DNA from 4 places in the Streptomyces sp. NPDC058239 genome. Region 1 is predicted to be linked to each of the others. Evidence: riboswitches for the same ligand, from Rfam matches in the RefSeq annotation. Region 1 holds a riboswitch; each other region holds the start of a gene.
The links. A riboswitch is a leader RNA that binds a small molecule or an ion and turns the genes downstream of it on or off. The one in region 1 is predicted to bind thiamine pyrophosphate.
Positions count from the first base shown of each region.

Region 2: linked by a shared signal. The riboswitch ahead of ACFVYE_RS22545 (thiamine ABC transporter substrate binding subunit) and the one ahead of thiO (glycine oxidase ThiO) in region 1 are both predicted to bind thiamine pyrophosphate.
Region 3: linked by a shared signal. The riboswitch ahead of ACFVYE_RS15560 (purine-cytosine permease family protein) and the one ahead of thiO (glycine oxidase ThiO) in region 1 are both predicted to bind thiamine pyrophosphate.
Region 4: linked by a shared signal. The riboswitch ahead of thiC (phosphomethylpyrimidine synthase ThiC) and the one ahead of thiO (glycine oxidase ThiO) in region 1 are both predicted to bind thiamine pyrophosphate.

Region 1 is NZ_JBHVWS010000001.1:412,247-416,809, reverse strand. It holds gene pknB (Stk1 family PASTA domain-containing Ser/Thr kinase) at 1-156, opposite strand, end outside; gene ACFVYE_RS01930 (thiazole synthase) at 278-1,072, opposite strand; gene thiS (sulfur carrier protein ThiS) at 1,075-1,293, opposite strand; gene thiO (glycine oxidase ThiO) at 1,290-2,474, opposite strand; TPP riboswitch at 2,472-2,585, opposite strand; partial or broken gene ACFVYE_RS01915 (hypothetical protein) at 2,636-3,012, shown strand; gene ACFVYE_RS01910 (NAD(P)/FAD-dependent oxidoreductase) at 3,041-4,294, shown strand; gene ACFVYE_RS01905 (Rv2175c family DNA-binding protein) at 4,365-4,563, shown strand, end outside.
Region 2 is NZ_JBHVWS010000021.1:52,049-56,611, reverse strand. It holds gene frr (ribosome recycling factor) at 1-211, shown strand, start outside; gene ACFVYE_RS22555 (phosphatidate cytidylyltransferase) at 211-1,296, shown strand; gene rlmN (23S rRNA (adenine(2503)-C(2))-methyltransferase RlmN) at 1,398-2,504, shown strand; TPP riboswitch at 2,546-2,662, shown strand; gene ACFVYE_RS22545 (thiamine ABC transporter substrate binding subunit) at 2,737-3,846, shown strand; gene ACFVYE_RS22540 (ABC transporter permease) at 4,008-4,563, shown strand, end outside.
Region 3 is NZ_JBHVWS010000011.1:107,066-111,628, reverse strand. It holds gene ACFVYE_RS15570 (alpha/beta hydrolase) at 12-1,040, shown strand; gene ACFVYE_RS15565 (hypothetical protein) at 1,256-1,516, shown strand; TPP riboswitch at 1,883-1,977, shown strand; gene ACFVYE_RS15560 (purine-cytosine permease family protein) at 1,969-3,375, shown strand; gene thiM (hydroxyethylthiazole kinase) at 3,449-4,258, shown strand; gene thiE (thiamine phosphate synthase) at 4,255-4,563, shown strand, end outside.
Region 4 is NZ_JBHVWS010000028.1:37,659-42,221, forward strand. It holds gene ACFVYE_RS26890 (IclR family transcriptional regulator) at 1-137, shown strand, start outside; gene ACFVYE_RS26895 (SsgA family sporulation/cell division regulator) at 239-676, shown strand; gene ACFVYE_RS26900 (YibE/F family protein) at 757-2,079, opposite strand; TPP riboswitch at 2,150-2,284, shown strand; gene thiC (phosphomethylpyrimidine synthase ThiC) at 2,277-4,052, shown strand; gene ACFVYE_RS26910 (hypothetical protein) at 4,145-4,563, opposite strand, start outside.

The sequences.
Region 1 (4,563 bases):
CGCCGGGTGCATCACCTTGAGGGCGAGCACCCGGTCGAGCCGGGTGTCCACGGCCCGGTAGACCGTGGCCATGCCGCCCACGGCGATGCGGGCATCGACGCGGTAGCGGCCGTCGAGCAGCTGCCCGACGAGAGGGTCCTGGAGGGTCGTATCCACGCATGCGAGTCTACGAGCCGCCACGGACACGGCCCACCGGCCGGGGCGGACCCGGGGCCGTACTGCAGCCGAGCCGTGACAGGGACATGCGTGCCGCAGCCGCCGCCGGCGGTCCGGTGGGTCAGAACGCCGGGCGCTCCGGGTCCAGCACCGCGCGTCCCTCCACCGGCGACGAGGCCTCGGCGAAGTGGCGGCGCGGGATCCGGCCCGCGCGGTACGCCAGCCGCCCGCCCTCCACCGCATGCCGCATCGCCGCGGCCATCAGCTCGGGCTCCTGGGCCCGGGTCACCGCGGACGCCAGCATCACCGCCGCGCACCCCAGCTCCATCGCGAGCGCCGCGTCCGAGGCCGTCCCGGCGCCCGCGTCGAGAATCACCGGCACCCGGGCCTGCTCGACGATCAGCTGGAAGTTGTGCGGATTGCGGATGCCGAGGCCGGAGCCGATGGGGGAGCCGAGCGGCATGATCGCCGCGCACCCCACATCCTGGAGCCTGCGGGCCAGCACGGGGTCGTCATTGGTGTACGGAAGCACGGTGAAGCCGTCGTCCACCAGGGTCTCCGCGGCGTCCAGCAGCTCGATCGGGTCGGGCAGCAGGGTCCGCTCGTCGGCCACCACCTCCAGCTTGATCCAGTCGGTGCCGAGCGCCTCGCGGGCCAGCCGGGCGGTCAGCACGGCCTCGCCCGCGGTGAAGCAGCCCGCCGTGTTCGGCAGTACGCGGATGGAGAGCCGCTGGAGCACGGAGAGCACCGAGCCCTGCACGGTCGGATCGAGGCGGCGCATCGCGACGGTGGTGAGCTCGGTACCGGAGGCGGTCAGGGAGCGTTCCAGCACGTCGAGGCTGGGCGCCCCGCCGGTTCCCATGATCAGCCGGGAGCCGAAGGCGGTGTCGCCGAGGGTGAAGAGGTCGTCGGACATGGTCAGCCTCCCTGGACCGCGGTCAGGACCTCGACGCGGTCACCGTCACCGAGTGCGGCGGTGGACCACTGGCCGCGCGGGACGACGGTCTCGTTGACGGCGGCCGCGACGCCGGAGTGCGCGGCGGTCAGGGTGGCGACAAGGGTGTCCAGGGTGGTGCCCGCGGCGAGGAGACGGACCTCGCCGTTCACGGACACGGAGAGGGGCGCGGAATCGGTCATGCGGGCTGCTCCTGACGTACGGAGACGGCGGCGGACGAGAAACGGTGCGGGGTGAAGGGGCGGGCCACCTCGGGCAGCTCGCCTGTGGTGAGGAACTCCGCCATGACGTCGCCGGTGACGGGGGTCAGCAGCACCCCGTTGCGGTGGTGGCCGGTGGCGAGGTGGAGGCCGGGCAGGGCGGTGGGGCCGAGCAGCGGGGCGTTGTCGGGGGAGGCGGGGCGCAGACCGGCCCGGGTCTCGGTGAGCGGCAGCTCGGTGATGCCGGGCACCAGCTCGTGGGCGTCCCGCAGCAGCTCGTAGACGCCGCCCGCGGTGACGGTGGTGTCCCAGCCCATCTCCTCGCTGGTGGCGCCGACGACCAGTTCGCCGTTCTCGCGCGGTACGAGATAGACATGGCTGCCCCGAACCACGGCCCGGACCGTCCGGGTGAGGAACGGTGCGTACGCGGCGGGCACGGTCAGCCGCAGCACCTGTCCCTTCACCGGCCGGACCGGCGGCACGACCTCGTCCGGCAGCCCCGGGAGCCGGCCGCTGAGGCTGCCCGCGGCGAGTACGACCTGGTCGGCGGCGAGCTCCGTACCCCCGGCGAGCACGGCTCCGGCGGCCCGGTCGTGTGTCACCGTCAGGCGTTCCACCCATCCGCGATGGAAGATCACCCCGGCCCGCTCGCAGGCGGTCAGCAGTGCGGCGGCCAGCCGGCGGGGATCGATCTGGTGGTCGCCGTCGACCCGCAGACCGCCGCGGACGCCCGGCGCGAGCATCGGCTCCAGGCGGCGGCATTCGCGGCCGGTGAGCCACTCCGACTCCAGGCCCGAACGCTGCTGCAGGGCGTGCAGATCCCGCAGATGGGCACGGTCGTCGGAGTCCAGCGCGACGGCCAGGGTGCCGCAGGCGCGAAAGCCCGTCCCCTGTCCGCTCGCCGCCTCCAGCTCGGCCGCGAAGGCCGGATAGCGGGCGGCCGAGGCGACATTGAGGCCCAGCAGCATCTGTTCGCCGTAGTGGAGTTCGGTGACGGCGGCCAGCATGCCGGCCGCCACCCGGGCGGCTCCGCCACCCGGTTCGGGATCGACGACCGCGGTACGCAGTCCGCGTTGCGCGGCCCGCCAGGCGGTCACCAGACCGATGATCCCGCCCCCGACGACAAGGACATCGGATCCGTTTCCGTTGCGAGAAGAACGCATGGGCGTCCAGCCCCTCCCTTCGCCGGCATGACCCGGATCAGGTTCGTACGGTCGAAGGCCGCCCCAGCCTCCCTCTCAGCCCGGTGCGTCCGGGCTCCCGCGAGTGTTTTACGTCGCCACCCTAGACCCCGTCCCCCGGACCGGGTAAGGGAGCAGCCACCGTGGCCCGTTCGCTCGACGGACTCGTTCTCTCACCGGTCGCCGACCAGGCCCCGGGACAGGTCGGTACCCGTACCCGCTTCACGTACCACGAGAAGGACGGCCAGGTCTGGGCCGAGTACGCGGGCGGCGACGTGGTCCGCGGCCATCTCGTCGGTACCCGCGTCGACGACACCCTCGACTTCCTCCCCCATGGCCTCAAAGGCATGGGAGGTGCCCCTCCGTCCAGCTGAAGCAGGACGGCACGACATCCTCCGGTCACTGTGTCTCCACTGTCGTCGACCTCGCGGACGGCCGGGTCCGGCTGGACGAGCGGTGGGAGTGGGAGTCGCAGGAGGGCAGTGGTACGAGCACGGTCGAAGAGTTCCCCTCTTCCTGACGAACCGTCAGATGCTTAAGGTGTACGGGTGAGCGAGCAGCAGCAGTCAGAGCAGCCGGACCGGCAGGCAGGACGCCGTGTCGTCATCGTCGGCGCGGGCATGGCAGGCGTGCAGACGGCGGTGGCCCTGCGGGAACAGGGCTTCACCGGCTCCGTCGCCCTGATCGGCGCCGAACCGCACCAGCCCTACGACCGGCCCCCGCTGTCCAAGGCGGTACTGCTCGGCAAGGCCGAGGACTCCGCCTTCGACGTCGACTTCGAGGCGCTGGACATCGATCTGCAGCTGGGCCGCGAAGTCACCGGTGTACGACCGGGCGCGCATGAGCTGGACACCCCGTCAGGACCCGTTGCGTACGACGTCCTGGTGATCGCGACCGGCGCCGAACCGGTTGTCCTGCCCGGCGCCGAGGGTGTTCCCGGCGTCCATCTGCTGCGCACCCTCGACGACGCGGCACGGCTGCGGCCCGTACTCGACGGGCAGCACGGCGTCGTGGTCGTCGGCGCGGGCTGGATCGGCGCCGAGTTCGCCACCGCGGCCCGCGCCGCGGGCTGCGAGGTCACCGTCGTCGAGGCCGCCGACCGGCCCCTCGCGGACGCGATGCCCGCCGAGGTCGCCGCCCCGATGACCGCCTGGTACGCCGAGAGCGGCGCCGAACTCCTCACCGGAGCCCGGGTCGCCCGCATCGAACCCGGCCGGGTGATCCTCGCGGACGGCCGCACGATCCCGGCCGGAGCGGTCGTCGTCGGAATCGGCGCACGGCCCGCCACGGGCTGGCTGGCCGGCTCCGGTATCGCGCTCGGCCCCGACGGATCGGTGACCGCCGACGGGGCGCTGCGCACCTCGCTCCCCGATGTGTACGCGGTCGGTGACTGCGCCTCGTTCCCCTCCTTGCGGTACGGCGAACGCCTTCTCATCCACCACTGGGACAACGCCCTCCAGGGCCCTCGGACCGCCGCCGCCAACATCATCGGGGCGGGGGCCGAGGACGGCCCGGCGCCGCAGACGTACGACCCCGTGCCGTACTTCTGGTCCGAGCAGTTCGACCGGTTCGTGCAGTACGCGGGCCACCACGGGAGCGCCGACACCCTGCTGTGGCGCGGCGATCCGGCCGGTCCCTCCTGGTCGGTGTGCTGGCTGCGGGACGGCGTCCTGGTCGCGGTCCTCGCCGTCGGCCGGCCACGCGATCTGGCGCAGGGGCGCAAGCTCATCGAGGCGGGGGTCCGGCTCGATCCGGCACGGGCCGCCGACCCCTCCGTACCGCTGAAGTCGGCGACCCTCTGACGGCGTACCCCGACCCCCGTACGGTCGGCCCGGCTACCGACTGTCGGTCCGGGATGGCACGCTTGTCCCTGTGACCGAGATTGACGCAAAGATCGATGCTCTCGTCCCTGCCTGGCTCCACCTTCCCGACATCGCCGAAATGCTCGATGTCGAGGTGACACGCGTGCGGCAACTGGTCAAGGAGGGCCAGCTCATCGCCGTACGACGTGGTGAGAACCGGACGCTGCAGGTGCCTGCCGCCTTCATCGACGGCAACAAGGTGGTCAAGG
Region 2 (4,563 bases), on a different contig from region 1:
CGCGAAGACGAAGGCCGAGGACTCCAAGATCTCCATCCGGGCCGTGCGCCGCAAGGCCAAGGAGACCCTGGACAAGCTGGTCAAGGACAAGGAGTCCGGCGAGGACGAGGTGCGTCGCGCCGAGAAGGAGCTCGACGACACCACCGCGAAGTACGTCGCACAGGTTGACGAGCTGCTCAAGCACAAGGAAGCCGAGCTGCTCGAAGTCTGATGAACGACTCTTCCTGGGGCGCCCCGCAGGGAGCCGGCCACTGGGGTACGCCCGAGATGCAGGCAGCTCCGGCGGGTCCTGCATACGATGTGTATGGCGCCCAGCAGACTCGGCCCATGCCCATAGTGCCGGACGTTCCCGACGCAGGTAGAGACGCTGACGACCGTGATGACCGGGACCAGGGGGCCGCACGCCTGAGCGACGGCCCCCTGTTCCGTGACGAGAAGCCGCAGGAGCCCATGTCCACCGCGCCACCGCCCCCGCAGAAGAAACGTGCGGGCCGTGATCTGCGATCCGCAATAGGGGTCGGTGTGGGGCTCGGCGCCATCATCGTCGCCTCGTTGTTCATCGTGAAGGCCGTCTTCGTCGGTGTGATCGCCGTCGCCGTCGTCGTGGGCCTGTGGGAGCTCACCTCCCGGCTGCAGGAGCGCAAGGGCATCAAGGCGCCGCTCATCCCGCTGGCGGTCGGTGGCGCGGCGATGGTGGTGGCCGGGTACGCACGGGGCGCCGAGGGCGCCTGGGTGGCGATGGCGCTGACCGCACTCGCGGTGCTCGTCTGGCGGATGACCGAGCCTCCCGAGGGCTACCTCAAGGACGTTACGGCCGGCGTGTTCGCCGCGTTCTACGTACCGTTCCTGGCCACCTTCGTCGCCATGCTCCTGACTGCGGACGACGGCCCTCAGCGGGTGCTCACCTTCCTGCTGCTGACCGTGGTCAGCGACACGGGTGCGTACGCCGTCGGCTGGCGCTTCGGCAAGCACAAGCTCGCGCCGCGCATCAGCCCCGGAAAGACCCGCGAGGGCCTGTTCGGGGCCGTCGCCTTCGCGATGGTCGCCGGTGCGCTGTGCATGCAGTTCCTGATCGACGGCGGTTCCTGGTGGCAGGGACTGCTGCTGGGGTTCGCGGTCGCGGCCAGTGCCACTCTCGGTGACCTGGGCGAGTCGATGATCAAGCGGGACCTCGGGATCAAGGACATGGGCACGCTGCTGCCGGGCCACGGCGGCATCATGGACCGGCTGGACTCGCTGCTGCCGACCGCCCCGGTGGTCTGGCTGCTGCTGGTGCTGTTCGTGGGTTCCGGCTGATCCCCGAGTTCTGCCGCCCTGACCTGGGCTTTTGCGAGTGAGGGTCCGTTGTCCACAGGGCGGCGGGCCCTCACTGTTCTGTCTGCGACACTGGATGAACCATGCCTAAGCCCGGAGAACTCACTTTCGTCGCGCCCCGCGGAGCCAAGAAGCCGCCGCGGCACCTCGCCGACCTCACGCCCGCCGAGCGCAAGGAAGCCGTCGCCGCGATCGGCGAGAAGCCGTTCCGCGCCCAGCAGCTCTCACAGCACTACTTCGCGCGGTACGCGCACGACCCGGCAGAGTGGACCAACATCCCGGCCGGTTCGCGGGACAAGCTCGCCGAGGCGATGTTCCCCGACCTGATGTCGGTGGTCCGCCACATCAGCTGTGACGACGACACCACCCGTAAGACGCTGTGGAAGCTGCACGACGGGACGCTCGTGGAGTCCGTCCTGATGCGCTACCCGGAGCGGGTGACGATGTGCATCTCCTCGCAGGCGGGATGCGGGATGAACTGCCCGTTCTGCGCCACGGGGCAGGCCGGTCTCGACCGCAATCTGTCGACCGCGGAGATCGTCCACCAGATCGTGGACGGCATGCGCGCGCTGCGCGACGGGGAGGTCCCCGGTGGTCCGGCGCGGCTCTCCAACATCGTCTTCATGGGCATGGGCGAGCCGCTCGCCAACTACAACCGGGTGGTCGGCGCGATCCGCCGGCTGACCGACCCCGAGCCGGACGGGCTGGGGCTCTCGCAGCGCGGGATCACCGTGTCCACCGTGGGCCTGGTGCCCGCGATGCTCCGCTTCGCCGACGAGGGCTTCAAGTGCCGTCTCGCCGTCTCCCTGCACGCACCGGACGACGAGCTGCGCGACACGCTCGTCCCGGTGAACACGCGCTGGAAGGTGGGCGAGGTGCTGGACGCCGCGTGGGAGTACGCGGAGAAGTCCGGCCGCCGCATCTCCATCGAGTACGCGCTGATCCGGGACATCAACGACCAGGCGTGGCGTGGTGACCGGCTCGGCCGGCTCCTCAAGGGCAAGCGTGTGCACGTCAACCTGATCCCGCTGAACCCGACGCCCGGCTCCAAGTGGACCGCCTCGCGGCCCGAGGACGAGAAGGCGTTCGTCGACGCGATCGCGGCACACGGAGTGCCGGTGACCGTGCGGGACACCCGCGGCCAGGAGATCGACGGGGCCTGCGGGCAGTTGGCGGCAGCCGAGCGCTGAGGCCGGAACGGCCCGTGTAGCCTGGGCCTGAAATCAACTTCATATTCCGACAGGGGAGCGCCACAGCGCTGAGAGTGCGGCACCGAGAACAGGTCGGCCGCAGACCCTCTGAACCTCGCCCGGGTCATTCCGGGTAGGAAGTTCGGTCATCAACTCATGCTGTTGCGCCCTGCCCGCTTTTCCAGGGGCAGGGCCGCGTCTCTTCCTGGCCAAAACCCAGGAGGAATCCACAATGAGCACCACACGCAGAACCAAGCAGCTTGCGGCGACGGCTGTCGCCGCCGCGCTCGGCGTCACGGCACTTGCCGGATGCGGGAGCTCCGACAAGTCGGACTCCGGTTCCGGCGGTACGAAGAGCTCCGGTTCGAAGACCGTGACTCTTGTCAGCCATGACTCCTTCAACGCCTCCAAGGATGTGCTCAAGGAGTTCACCGAGGAGACCGGCTACACCGTCAAGGTGCTGAAGAGCGGTGACGCGGGTGTCGCGCTCAACCAGGAAATCCTGACCAAGGGCTCCCCGCGGGGAGATGTGTTCTTCGGTGTCGACAACACCCTGCTCTCCCGCGCTCTCGACAGCGGTCTCTTCACGCCGTACGAGGCGAAGGGCATCGATCAGGTGGCGGCCGGCACCCAACTGGACGCCGAGCACCGGGTCACCCCGATCGACACCGGCGACATCTGCATCAACTACGACAAGAAGTACTTCGCCGACAAGAAGCTCGCGCCGCCGCAGTCCTTCGACGACCTGGCGAAGCCCGAGTACAAGAACCTCCTCGTCACCGAGAACGCCGGGACCTCCTCGCCCGGCCTCGGCTTCCTCCTCGGCACCGTCGCCACCTACGGCGAGAAGGGCTACCAGGACTACTGGAAGAAGCTGAAGAGCAACGGCGTCAAGGTCGTCGACGGCTGGGAGCAGGCGTACAACGAGGAGTTCTCCGGCTCCGCGGGCGGTAAGAAGGCCAAGGCCGACCGGCCGCTCGTCGTCTCGTACGCCTCCAGCCCGCCCGTCGAGGTGCTGTACGCGAAGCCGCAGCCGGCCGAGGCCCCGACCGGGGTCGCCACCGGGACCTGCTTCCGTCAGATCGAATTCGCGGGTCTGTTGAACGGCGCGAAGAACGAGGCGGGTGGCAAGGCCCTGCTGGACTTCCTGATCAGCAAGAAATTCCAGGAGGACATGCCACTCAACATGTTCGTGAACCCGGTCACCAAGAGCGCGGAACTGCCGGAACTCTTCACGAAGTTCGGTGCGACGGTGGACAGGCCGGCGACCGTCGCCCCCGACGAGATTTCCAAGAACCGTGAGCAGTGGGTTCAGTCGTGGTCCTCGCTCGTAGTGAAGTAGCGAAGACCCCCGTACGCGGAACGGACGCGGGCGGGAGGGGCGAGCACGGGAAGAGCGAGCACGGGGAAGGGCCGCGCGGGAAGAGGCCGCGCGCCTGCTCCGGGCACGCGAACTCGGCGCGCGCAAAGGCGTGGCGCGCGAGCGCGGTGCGGCTCGGCCTGATGGCCGTGCCCGTCGCGTTCTTCGCGCTGTTCTTCGCCTACCCCGTCGCCGCGATCGTCGGCCGTGGACTGAAGGTGGACGGGGGCTGGCAGTTCGGCCGGATCGGCGAAGTGCTGACCCGGCCGGACATTCGCGACGTCCTCTGGTTCACCACCTGGCAGGCGCTCGCCTCGACCGCGCTGACCCTGCTGATCGCGCTGCCCGGCGCCTATGTCTTCGCCCGCTTCGACTTCCCCGGCAAACAACTGCTGCGGGCGGTCGTCACCGTGCCGTTCGTCCTGCCGACCGTCGTCGTCGGGACCGCCTTCCTCGCGCTGCTGGGACGCGGCGGGTTTCTCGACGAACTCTGGGGCGTACGGCTCGACACCACCGTCTGGGCAATCCTGCTCGCCCATGTCTTCTTCAACTACGCGGTGGTCGTGCGGACCGTGGGCGGGCTGTGGTCACAGCTCGACCCACGGCAGGAGGAGGCCGCCCGGGTGCTGGGCGCCGGGCGGTTCGCCGCCTGGCGGCGGGTCACCCTGCCGGCCCTCGCGCCCGCCGTGGCCGCCGCCG
Region 3 (4,563 bases), on a different contig from region 1:
CAGGAGCCGCCATGACCGCCATACCGATCCGCCGAGCCCGCCTCCTGCTCGTCCTTGCCGCGCTGCTGCTCACTCTGGCGTCGATACCGGCGGCGCCGGCCACCGCGTCGACGGTGTCACCCGCCGCGGAAGCGGGCGGGCTCGGGCCCTCGACCCGGGGTGCAGAGGTCGTCGCCTTCACCCAGGTAGCCGACCGGCAGGTCGACTTGTCGGTCCGTTCACCGGCCCTCGGCGGCCGGACGGTGAACGTGCGTCTGCTCACGCCCGATGGCTGGGACCCCAGCGACCGGAGCCGGCACTGGCCGACCCTCTGGCTGCTGCACGGCTGCTGCGGGGACTACACGTCGTGGACCAGCCAGACCGACGTCGCGCGGACCGACAGCCTGCGCGACGTCCTCGTGGTCATGCCGGAGGCCGGCTGGAACGGCTGGTACAGCGACTGGTGGAACTACGGCCAGGGTGGTGACCCGGCGTGGGAGACCTTCCACACCAAGGAGCTGCGCCTCCTCCTCGAGCACGACTGGGGGGCGAGCAGGAACCGCGTCGTGGCGGGACTTTCGATGGGTGGCCAGGGCGCCCTGCTGTATGCCGCCCGGCACCCCGGGATGTTCAAGGCAGCTGCGGCGTACTCCGGCTCTGTGCACCCGCTGCTCAACGACGAGTCGATGAACCGCATCATGGGTTTCTTCGCCGGTCAGGGCAACGACCCGCTGAGGGTCTGGGGCGACCCGGTCGCGCAACGTGATGTCTGGGCGGCCCACGACCCGTTCCACCTGGCCAAGCGCCTCAAGTCGATCCCCGTCTACCTGTCCTGCGGCGACGGCACCACCGGCCCCTTGGACCCGCCGGGCACCACGAGCGCGCTCGAAGCGGACTTCAACAGGCAGAACCAGGCCCTTGCGAGCGAGCTCGGACGCAACGGCGCGAAGCACGTGACCACCCACTTCTACGGACCGGGGACCCACGGCTGGGCGTACTGGCAGCGTGAGTTGCACTCCTCGCTGCCGATGCTGCTCCACGCTCTGCGGGCCGACGGCTGACCGGCCATGTGCCGAGATCATCCGCCCGGGCATCTCCGCCGCGCCATGGTCGGCCGTGTATCGGACGAGCCCCCGGCCGGGCGGGGGAGAGCGTGGGATCGTCACCGGTTACGGAGAGCTCGTCCGCATGCTGTGCCATTCCACCACCGGCTCGGCCCGAGTGTCCCGCCCCCGAAACCGCATGTCGCCCGGCCTTCGCTGGAAAGATTCGGTCCATGAACGACAGCACCCCTGCCCAGAGGGCCCGCGAGCTGCTCACCCAGGCATCCCAGCACCCGGTTGCCAGTCCTCAGCGCGACGCGCTGGTGGCCGAAGCCGCCGTGTGGGCACGGCTGGAGCACGCAGCTGTCATGGAGCATCACACGGCCGCAGCGGTCGACATCGAGTCCGCCCTGGCCTCCTTCGCCGACCCCGTGCAGAAACTCGGCAGCGAGCTCGGCAACCTGACCGAGCACATCAAGCTCGGCCAAAGGTGAGCGAGCACGCCGAGGGAGGGCATGGCGGGGGTCACGTGCTGCGATGACGGTGAGGCGCTGGAGCAGGCCGCGGGGCGGGGTGCTCTTCGAAACCGCTGAACGCCGACTCGCGGAAGGCCGTCCTCGTGCTGTGCGCCGACGGCCTCCTCCGGACACCGGACCGGGAGCGCCCCGCCCTCGCGCCGCGCGGATCAGCGACGAGGGCGGCCGCGGGGGGTGACCCGGCTCACCTCCCGCTGGGGCTCCCATCACGACGTCGACGGCAGACCATCCGGGCCGAGCAGCCCCTTGCTCCTGTCGGAGATCCTTTCGGAGTACCGGTCCCGGCGAGGTGAGGGCCGGAGCGATCGGGTTAGTCTGTCCGTCGTACCGGACACGGGGTGCCCCATCCGAGGGCTGAGATCACACCCGTCGAACCTGAACCAGTTCGTACTGGCGGAGGGATGTCTTCCATGCCTTTGGTGCATGCATCCGGCGGTCTGCCCGCCGACGGCCGACCGGCCGTTTTCGACGGACGGATGCCGACGGCCCCCGGCGACCTCCGTGTGGAAGCGCACGGTATAGAGCCGGTCCCCGAGAGCAACCGCTACGGCGGTCCCGGGCGCCTGTTCACCGTATGGTTCGCTCCCAATCTGACCATGACCGGCGTGTTCACCGGCACCGTCGGCATCGCCCTCGGCCTGGACTTCGCAGCCGCGCTCACCGCCGTCGTGCTGGGCACCGTGCTCGGCGCGGTGCCCACCGCCTACCTGGGCACTTGGGGGAGCCAGACCGGTGCCGGGCAGCTGCCGCTGGCCCGGCTCGCCTTCGGCCGCGGCGTGGCGGTGCCCGGCATCCTGCAGTGGCTGTCCTCGGTCGCCTGGGACGCGCTGATCGGGCTGTTCGGCGGGGACGCGCTCGCGCGGCTGTGCGGCTGGCCGTTCTGGCTCGGTGTCCTGGTCATGCTGGTGGCCCAGGGCGCCCTCGGCGTGCTGGGCTACGAGGCCATCCACCGGCTTCAGATCGTCATGACCTTCGTACTCGCCGCCGCATTCGCGCTGATCGCCTGGCGACTGCTCGACGGTGTCCACCCCGCCGGCACCGGTACCGCGCACGGCGCCGACCAGGTCGGCGCGTTCGTCCTGACCAGCACCATCGCGCTGAGTCTGACCCTGTCCTGGGCTCCGTACGCCAGCGACTTCAGCCGCTACCTGCCGCGCACCACCTCGCGCCCACGCATGTTCTGGTGCACGCTGCTCGGCCTCGTGGTGTCCTTCGTCGCCGTACAGACACTCGGCCTGTGGGGTGCCTCGGTGCTGACCGACCAGACCGCCGCGGGCGTGGACGAGCTGCTGGGCGGCGGGGTGCTGGGCGCGTTCGGACTGCTCGCCGTGGCGCTGGCGGCCCTCAGCAGCAACGCCATGAACGACTACAGCGGTTCCCTGGCGCTGCAGACCGTGGGAGTGCGCCTTCCGCGCCCGGCGGCTGCCGCCCTCGCCGCCGTGCTCGGCTTCCCTCTGGTGCTGTGGATGCACGCCGCCGACACCACGGCCCGCTTCCAGAACGTGCTGCTGTTCGTCGGCTACTGGATTCCCGGTTTCGTGGCGATCGTCGTCGTCGACTGGCTCGCCCGGGCCCGGGCGCGGGGCGGCGCCGCGATCGACCTCGCCGTCGAGACCACCCGGGCACAGCCCGGATGGCCCCCGTTGCTGGCGTTCGTCGTCGCCTTCGCCGCCGCCGTGCCGTTCATGGACACCAGTCTGTATGTGGGCCCGGTGGCGGCTGCCCTGCACGGCGCCGACCTCTCGTACTACGTGGCGTTTCTCGTGGCCCTGGCGGTATACGCGCCGCTGCGGCTGCGTCACCGACCGCAGGACTGACCGCCGTCGGCCGACGGATCCCGACGGCCCCCGGCGTCCCGACAGCATCCCCTCCCGCACGGAGCGACTCCGAATGCCCTCGACATCCGTCGATCACACAGCCTTCGTCCCGCAGGCCCTCGCACGCGTGCGGGCGGACTCCCCGCTGGTGCAGTGCCTGACCAACTCGGTGGTCACTGGGTTCACCGCCAACGTCCTGCTGGCGCTGGGCGCTTCACCGGCCATGGTCGACATTCCGGACGAGGCCGGCCCGTTCGCCCGGATCGCCTCAGGCGTCCTGGTCAATCTCGGCACCCCGCACGCGGAGCAGCGCTCCGCCATGGTCGAAGCAGCGCGGGCAGCGGCTTCGGCCGGTACGCCGTGGGTGCTCGACCCGGTGGCGGTCGGCGCCCTGCCGGTACGTACCACGCTGGCACGAGAGCTCCTGGAGCTGCGGCCGACCGTGATCCGGGGCAACGCGTCCGAGATCATCGCGCTCGCGGGCGCCGGCGGTGGCGGTCGCGGCGTGGACTCCTCCCACGGCGTCGAGGCCGCTGAGGAATCAGCACGCGCGCTGGCTCGTACAACCGACTGCGTGGTCGCCGTGTCGGGGCCCGTCGACTTCGTCACCGACGGGGTGCGCAGCGCCCGGAACACCCATGGGGATGCCCTGCTGACCCGGGTGACAGGTGGCGGCTGTGCGCTGGGTGCGGTGATGGCGGCCTTCGCGGCGGTCGACGAGGACCGGTTCGCCGCGACGGTGGCCGCAGTGACCGCGTACACGGTCGCCGCCGAGCTCGCCGCGAAGGAAGCCTCCGGGCCCGGCAGTTTCGCCGTCTCCTTCCTGGACGCGCTCGCCGCGCTGGAGGAATCCGACCTCGCCGAGCCGGCGGTGCTCTCGTGACCGCGGCACCGGTGGATCTGTCGGTCTACCTGGTCACGGACGCAGCCCAGTGCGCGGCCCGCGGCCGGAGCGTGGCCGAGACCGTCGCCCTGGCGGTGGCCGGAGGCGTCACCGCCGTGCAGGTCCGGGAGAAGCACGCCGCCGGGAGGACGTTCCTGCGTACGGTTCTGGAGGTGGCCGCCGTGGTCCCCGAACGGGTGGCGCTGATCGTCAACGACCGTGTGGATGTGTTCCTGGCGGCCCGGGCAGCCGGGGCGCGCGTCACCGGGGTCCACGTCGGCCAGTCGGATCTGCCGCCGGCCGCG
Region 4 (4,563 bases), on a different contig from region 1:
CAGCCGGATTCACTGCCGCAGCGATGGCGATTTCGGTACCTCTGGAGCGGGAAGATCGGTTGCTCCCCGCAGTCGAACAACTACGTGGCGAAGTGGCCAGCCTCTTGCGCTCGTTCGTGTTCTCTATCAGTATCTGAAAAATCACTCCTTGTGATCTGCTATCGCGTGCACCACGATGGCGTCAATAGGGCCATGGGGGATCATTCCTGGCCAGATTCATCTACTGCGGGGTTGGACGATGCGCGAGTCGGTTCAAGCTGAGGTCATGATGAGCTTCCTCGTCTCCGAGGAGCTCTCTTTCCGGATCCCGGTGGAGCTCCGGTACGAAGTGTGCGATCCGTATGCGATCCGGATGACCTTCCATCTGCCCGGCGACGCCCCCGTCACCTGGGCATTCGGCCGTGAGCTGCTGCTCGACGGCCTCAACAGCCCCAGTGGCGACGGTGATGTGCATATCGGGCCCACGGAGCCCGAGGGGCTGTCCGACGTACATATCCGACTTCAGGTGGGCGCGGATCGCGCCCTCTTCAGGGCCGGTACGGCACCGCTTGTGGCCTTTCTCGACCGGACGGACAAACTCGTGCCGCTCGGGCAGGAGTGCACGCTGGGTGACTTCGAGGGCAACCTGGAAGAGGCCCTGGGCCGGATCCTCGCCGAGGAACAGAACGCCGGCTGAGGAGCGCGGCGCCGCCGACCGGCCCCCCGGTCGAACACAACACCTGCTGAATGGGTGAATCGCTCTCCGTATGGAGGCGTTCAAGGCTTCGTCCTACGACGACGGCCTTTCCCGGTCCGTACAGGTGCCGAAGCTCCGGCTTCCGCGCCGGCCCCTGTGCGGTCCGCGGAGACGACCAGCGCAGCGAGCACCGTCGTCACCGGCACCGAGGCGACCAGTCCGATCGAGCCGACCAGCGTTCGTACGATCTCCTCCGCCACCAGCTCGCTGTTGGCCACCGTCCCCACGCTGCTCTGGGCGATCGAGAACAGCAGCAGCAGCGGCAGTGCGGCGCCCGCGTAGGCGAGCACCAGCGTATTGACGACCGAGGCGATGTGATCGCGCCCGATCCTGATCCCTGCCCGGTAGAGCCCCCGGGCACCCATCGTCGGGTTCGCCTGGTGCAGCTCCCAGACCGCCGATGTCTGGGTGACCGTCACATCGTCGAGTACTCCGAGCGAGCCGATGATGACACCGGCCAGCAGCAGACCGCTCATGTCGATGTGCGGGTACAGGCCGTGGATGAGGCCGGTGCTGTCGTCGGTGTTGCCGGTCAGGCTCGCCCAGCCGATGAAAAGAGATCCGAGCAGCCCGATCAGCAGCAGTGAGATCAGTGTGCCGATCACCGCGACCGACGTGCGGGCGGTCAGGCCGTGGCACATGTAGAGCGCAATCAGCATGATCGCACTTGCCCCGACCACCGCGACGAGCAGTGGATTCGAGCCTTGGAGGATGGCCGGGAGGATGAACAGGGTCAGCACGGCGAACGACACGGCGAGCGCGACCAGTGCCATCACCCCACGCATCCTGCCCACCGCGATCACGACCAGGGCGAAGATCCCGGCCAGCAGCGTCATCGGGAACTTCCGGTTCACATCCGTCACCGAGTACTGCAGATCATGGGGTGCGTCGGGGGCGTACGCCACGATCACGCCCTGCCCTTCGTGCAACTGACGGGGTGCGTCCGGCTGAACGATCTCGACGAAGGTCCGTCCCTTGTCGTGACCGGTCGTCACCTCGACCGTGGCCTTTTCGCACAGCCCGGGCCCGCTACCCGACGGCGGGGTGGTCTCGCCGCTGATGGGTGTCTGGGCGGCGTTCACGTCCTTGCAGTTCACCTTGTCGATATTCACCACCTTTCCCTGCTGGGTCTGCCGGTCGAAACCGACACCGGTCCGCTCGTGCGGGGGCGCGCCGCCCGGCCAGAGCACCGCCAGGCAGACGACGACCGCGGTGGCGAACGGGATCAGCACGGCCGCGATGACCTTGCGCAGATGTTTGGAGACGGGCTCGGCAGGGCCATGGCTGTGCGAGTGGCCGTGCTGATGGCCCTGCGGTTCGGGGTCGGTATGGGGGGACGTCACCGGCCGATCATTGCAAGAAGAGAAGGGCCCTCTGTTCATTACGCCGGACAGGGCGCTAGCGTGGAGGAACCTTTGCACACGCGGGAGCTCGGAGCACCGGGCTGAGAGGGCGCTGATATCCGTACATCCGTACGGGAGGAGGCTGCGCCGACCGCCGAACCTGTTACCGGGTAATGCCGGCGTAGGGAGTAGGTCTCATGACCACATCGGACGCACGCACGCCTGCCTCGAACCAGAGCGACGAGGCCGGGAAGTCCATCGGCTGGCACAAGGGGTACGTCCAGGGCTCACGCCCCGACCTCCGGGTGCCGGTCCGTCAGGTGCACCTCACCAACGGCAAGGACGTGACGCTGTACGACACGTCGGGCCCGTACACCGATCCCACCACCGAGACCGATGTCCGGCGCGGGCTCGCACCGTTGCGGGAGAGCTGGATCATCGCGCGCGGCGACACCGAGGAGTATCCGGGCCGCCCCGCCCGACCCGAGGACGACGGGCTCAAGCACACCCCGCCGCGTGGCGGGCTGCGCAACCTCGACGCGGTCTTCCCCGGCCGCCCGCGCCTGCCCCGCCGCAGCCGGGACGGGCGGCCGGTGACCCAGCTCGCGTACGCCCGCCGGGGCGAGATCACCCCGGAGATGGAGTACGTGGCGATCCGGGAGAACGTCGAACCCGAGGTGGTGCGCGAGGAGATCGCCGCGGGCCGGGCCGTGCTGCCGGCCAACGTCAACCACCCCGAGATCGAGCCGATGATCATCGGCAAGCGGTTCCTGGTGAAGGTCAATGCCAACATCGGCAACTCCGCGGTGACGTCCTCCATCGAGGAGGAGGTGGAGAAGATGACATGGGCGACGCGCTGGGGCGCCGACACGGTCATGGACCTTTCCACCGGCCGCAATATTCACACCACCCGTGAGTGGGTTCTGCGCAACTCCCCCGTGCCGATCGGCACCGTTCCCCTCTACCAGGCCCTCGAAAAGGTCGACGGCCGGGCCGAGGAGCTGACCTGGGAGATCTACAAGGACACCGTCATCGAGCAGGCCGAGCAGGGCGTCGACTACATGACGGTCCACGCCGGCGTGCGCCTGCCCTACGTCCCGCTGACCGCCCGCCGCAAGACCGGCATCGTCTCCCGCGGTGGCTCGATCATGGCGGCGTGGTGCCTCGCGCACCACAAGGAGTCGTTCCTGTATGAGCACTTCGAGGAGCTCTGCGAGATCCTCGCCACGTACGACGTGACGTACTCGCTGGGCGACGGGCTGCGCCCCGGCTCGATCGCCGACGCCAACGACGAGGCCCAGTTCGCCGAACTGCGCACGCTCGGTGAGCTGAACACGATCGCCAAGCGGTTCGGCGTCCAGACCATGATCGAGGGCCCGGGCCATGTCCCGATGCACAAGATCAAGGAGAACATCGACCTGCAGCAGGAGATCTGCGAGGAGGCGCCGTTCTACACGCTCGGCCCGCTGACCACCGATGTCGCCCCGGCGTACGACCACATCACCTCGGGCATCGGTGCGGCGATGATCGCCTGGTGGGGCACGGCGATGCTCTGCTACGTCACGCCCAAGGAGCACCTCGGCCTGCCCAACCGGGACGATGTGAAGACCGGCGTCATCACGTACAAGATCGCGGCCCATGCGGCGGACCTCGCCAAGGGGCACCCGGGGGCGCAGGACTGGGACGACGCGCTCTCCGACGCCCGTTTCGAATTCCGCTGGGAGGACCAGTTCAATCTGGCTCTCGACCCGGTCACGGCTCGGGAGTTCCACGACGAGACGCTGCCGGCCGAGCCGGCGAAGACGGCGCACTTCTGCTCGATGTGCGGCCCGAAGTTCTGCTCGATGAAGATCTCCCAGGACATCCGTCGTGAACACGGCGGTTCCCAGGCGGAGATCGACGCGGGCATGGCGGAGAAGTCCAAGGAGTTCGCGGCGGCCGGCAACCGGGTCTATCTGCCGATCGCGGACTGAGTGGGACGCGCACAAGGGGACGCCGTCCCGAGAGGCCAGGGCTTCTCGGGACGGCGTCCCGTCGTCGGTACGGGCCCGGTGCCCGGACCCGGTCAGTCCAACTCGTGCTCGGGGCCGCCGAAGTCGGGGCTGGTGAAGTCCGGGCTGGTGAATGTCGGGCGGGGGCCCGCCGCCGGGCCGTCGTCCGGGCTGGTGAAGTCCGGCCGGCTGTAGCCGATCTTCGGGATGCGGTTCGCCGAACGATGCGGTGTGCGCGACGCGCGGCCGGCGTCGGGGTCGGCGAGCGCGTCCCGCAGGAACGGCAGTATGCCGCGCTCCAGCAGTGCGTGGCGCCATGCCTCTCTCGCGCGCGCCACATCCTCCGGCAACTCGTTCTCGGCATCCTCGGCGGGCTGCGACGTCGAACCGTTGCGCAGCGCGGTGATGAGCAGTCCGACGGCGGCGGCCAGGATGGCGGCGGCCATGACCGCCGCGAAGAACCAGCCCGCGGCGACCATGGTGGAGGCGAAGG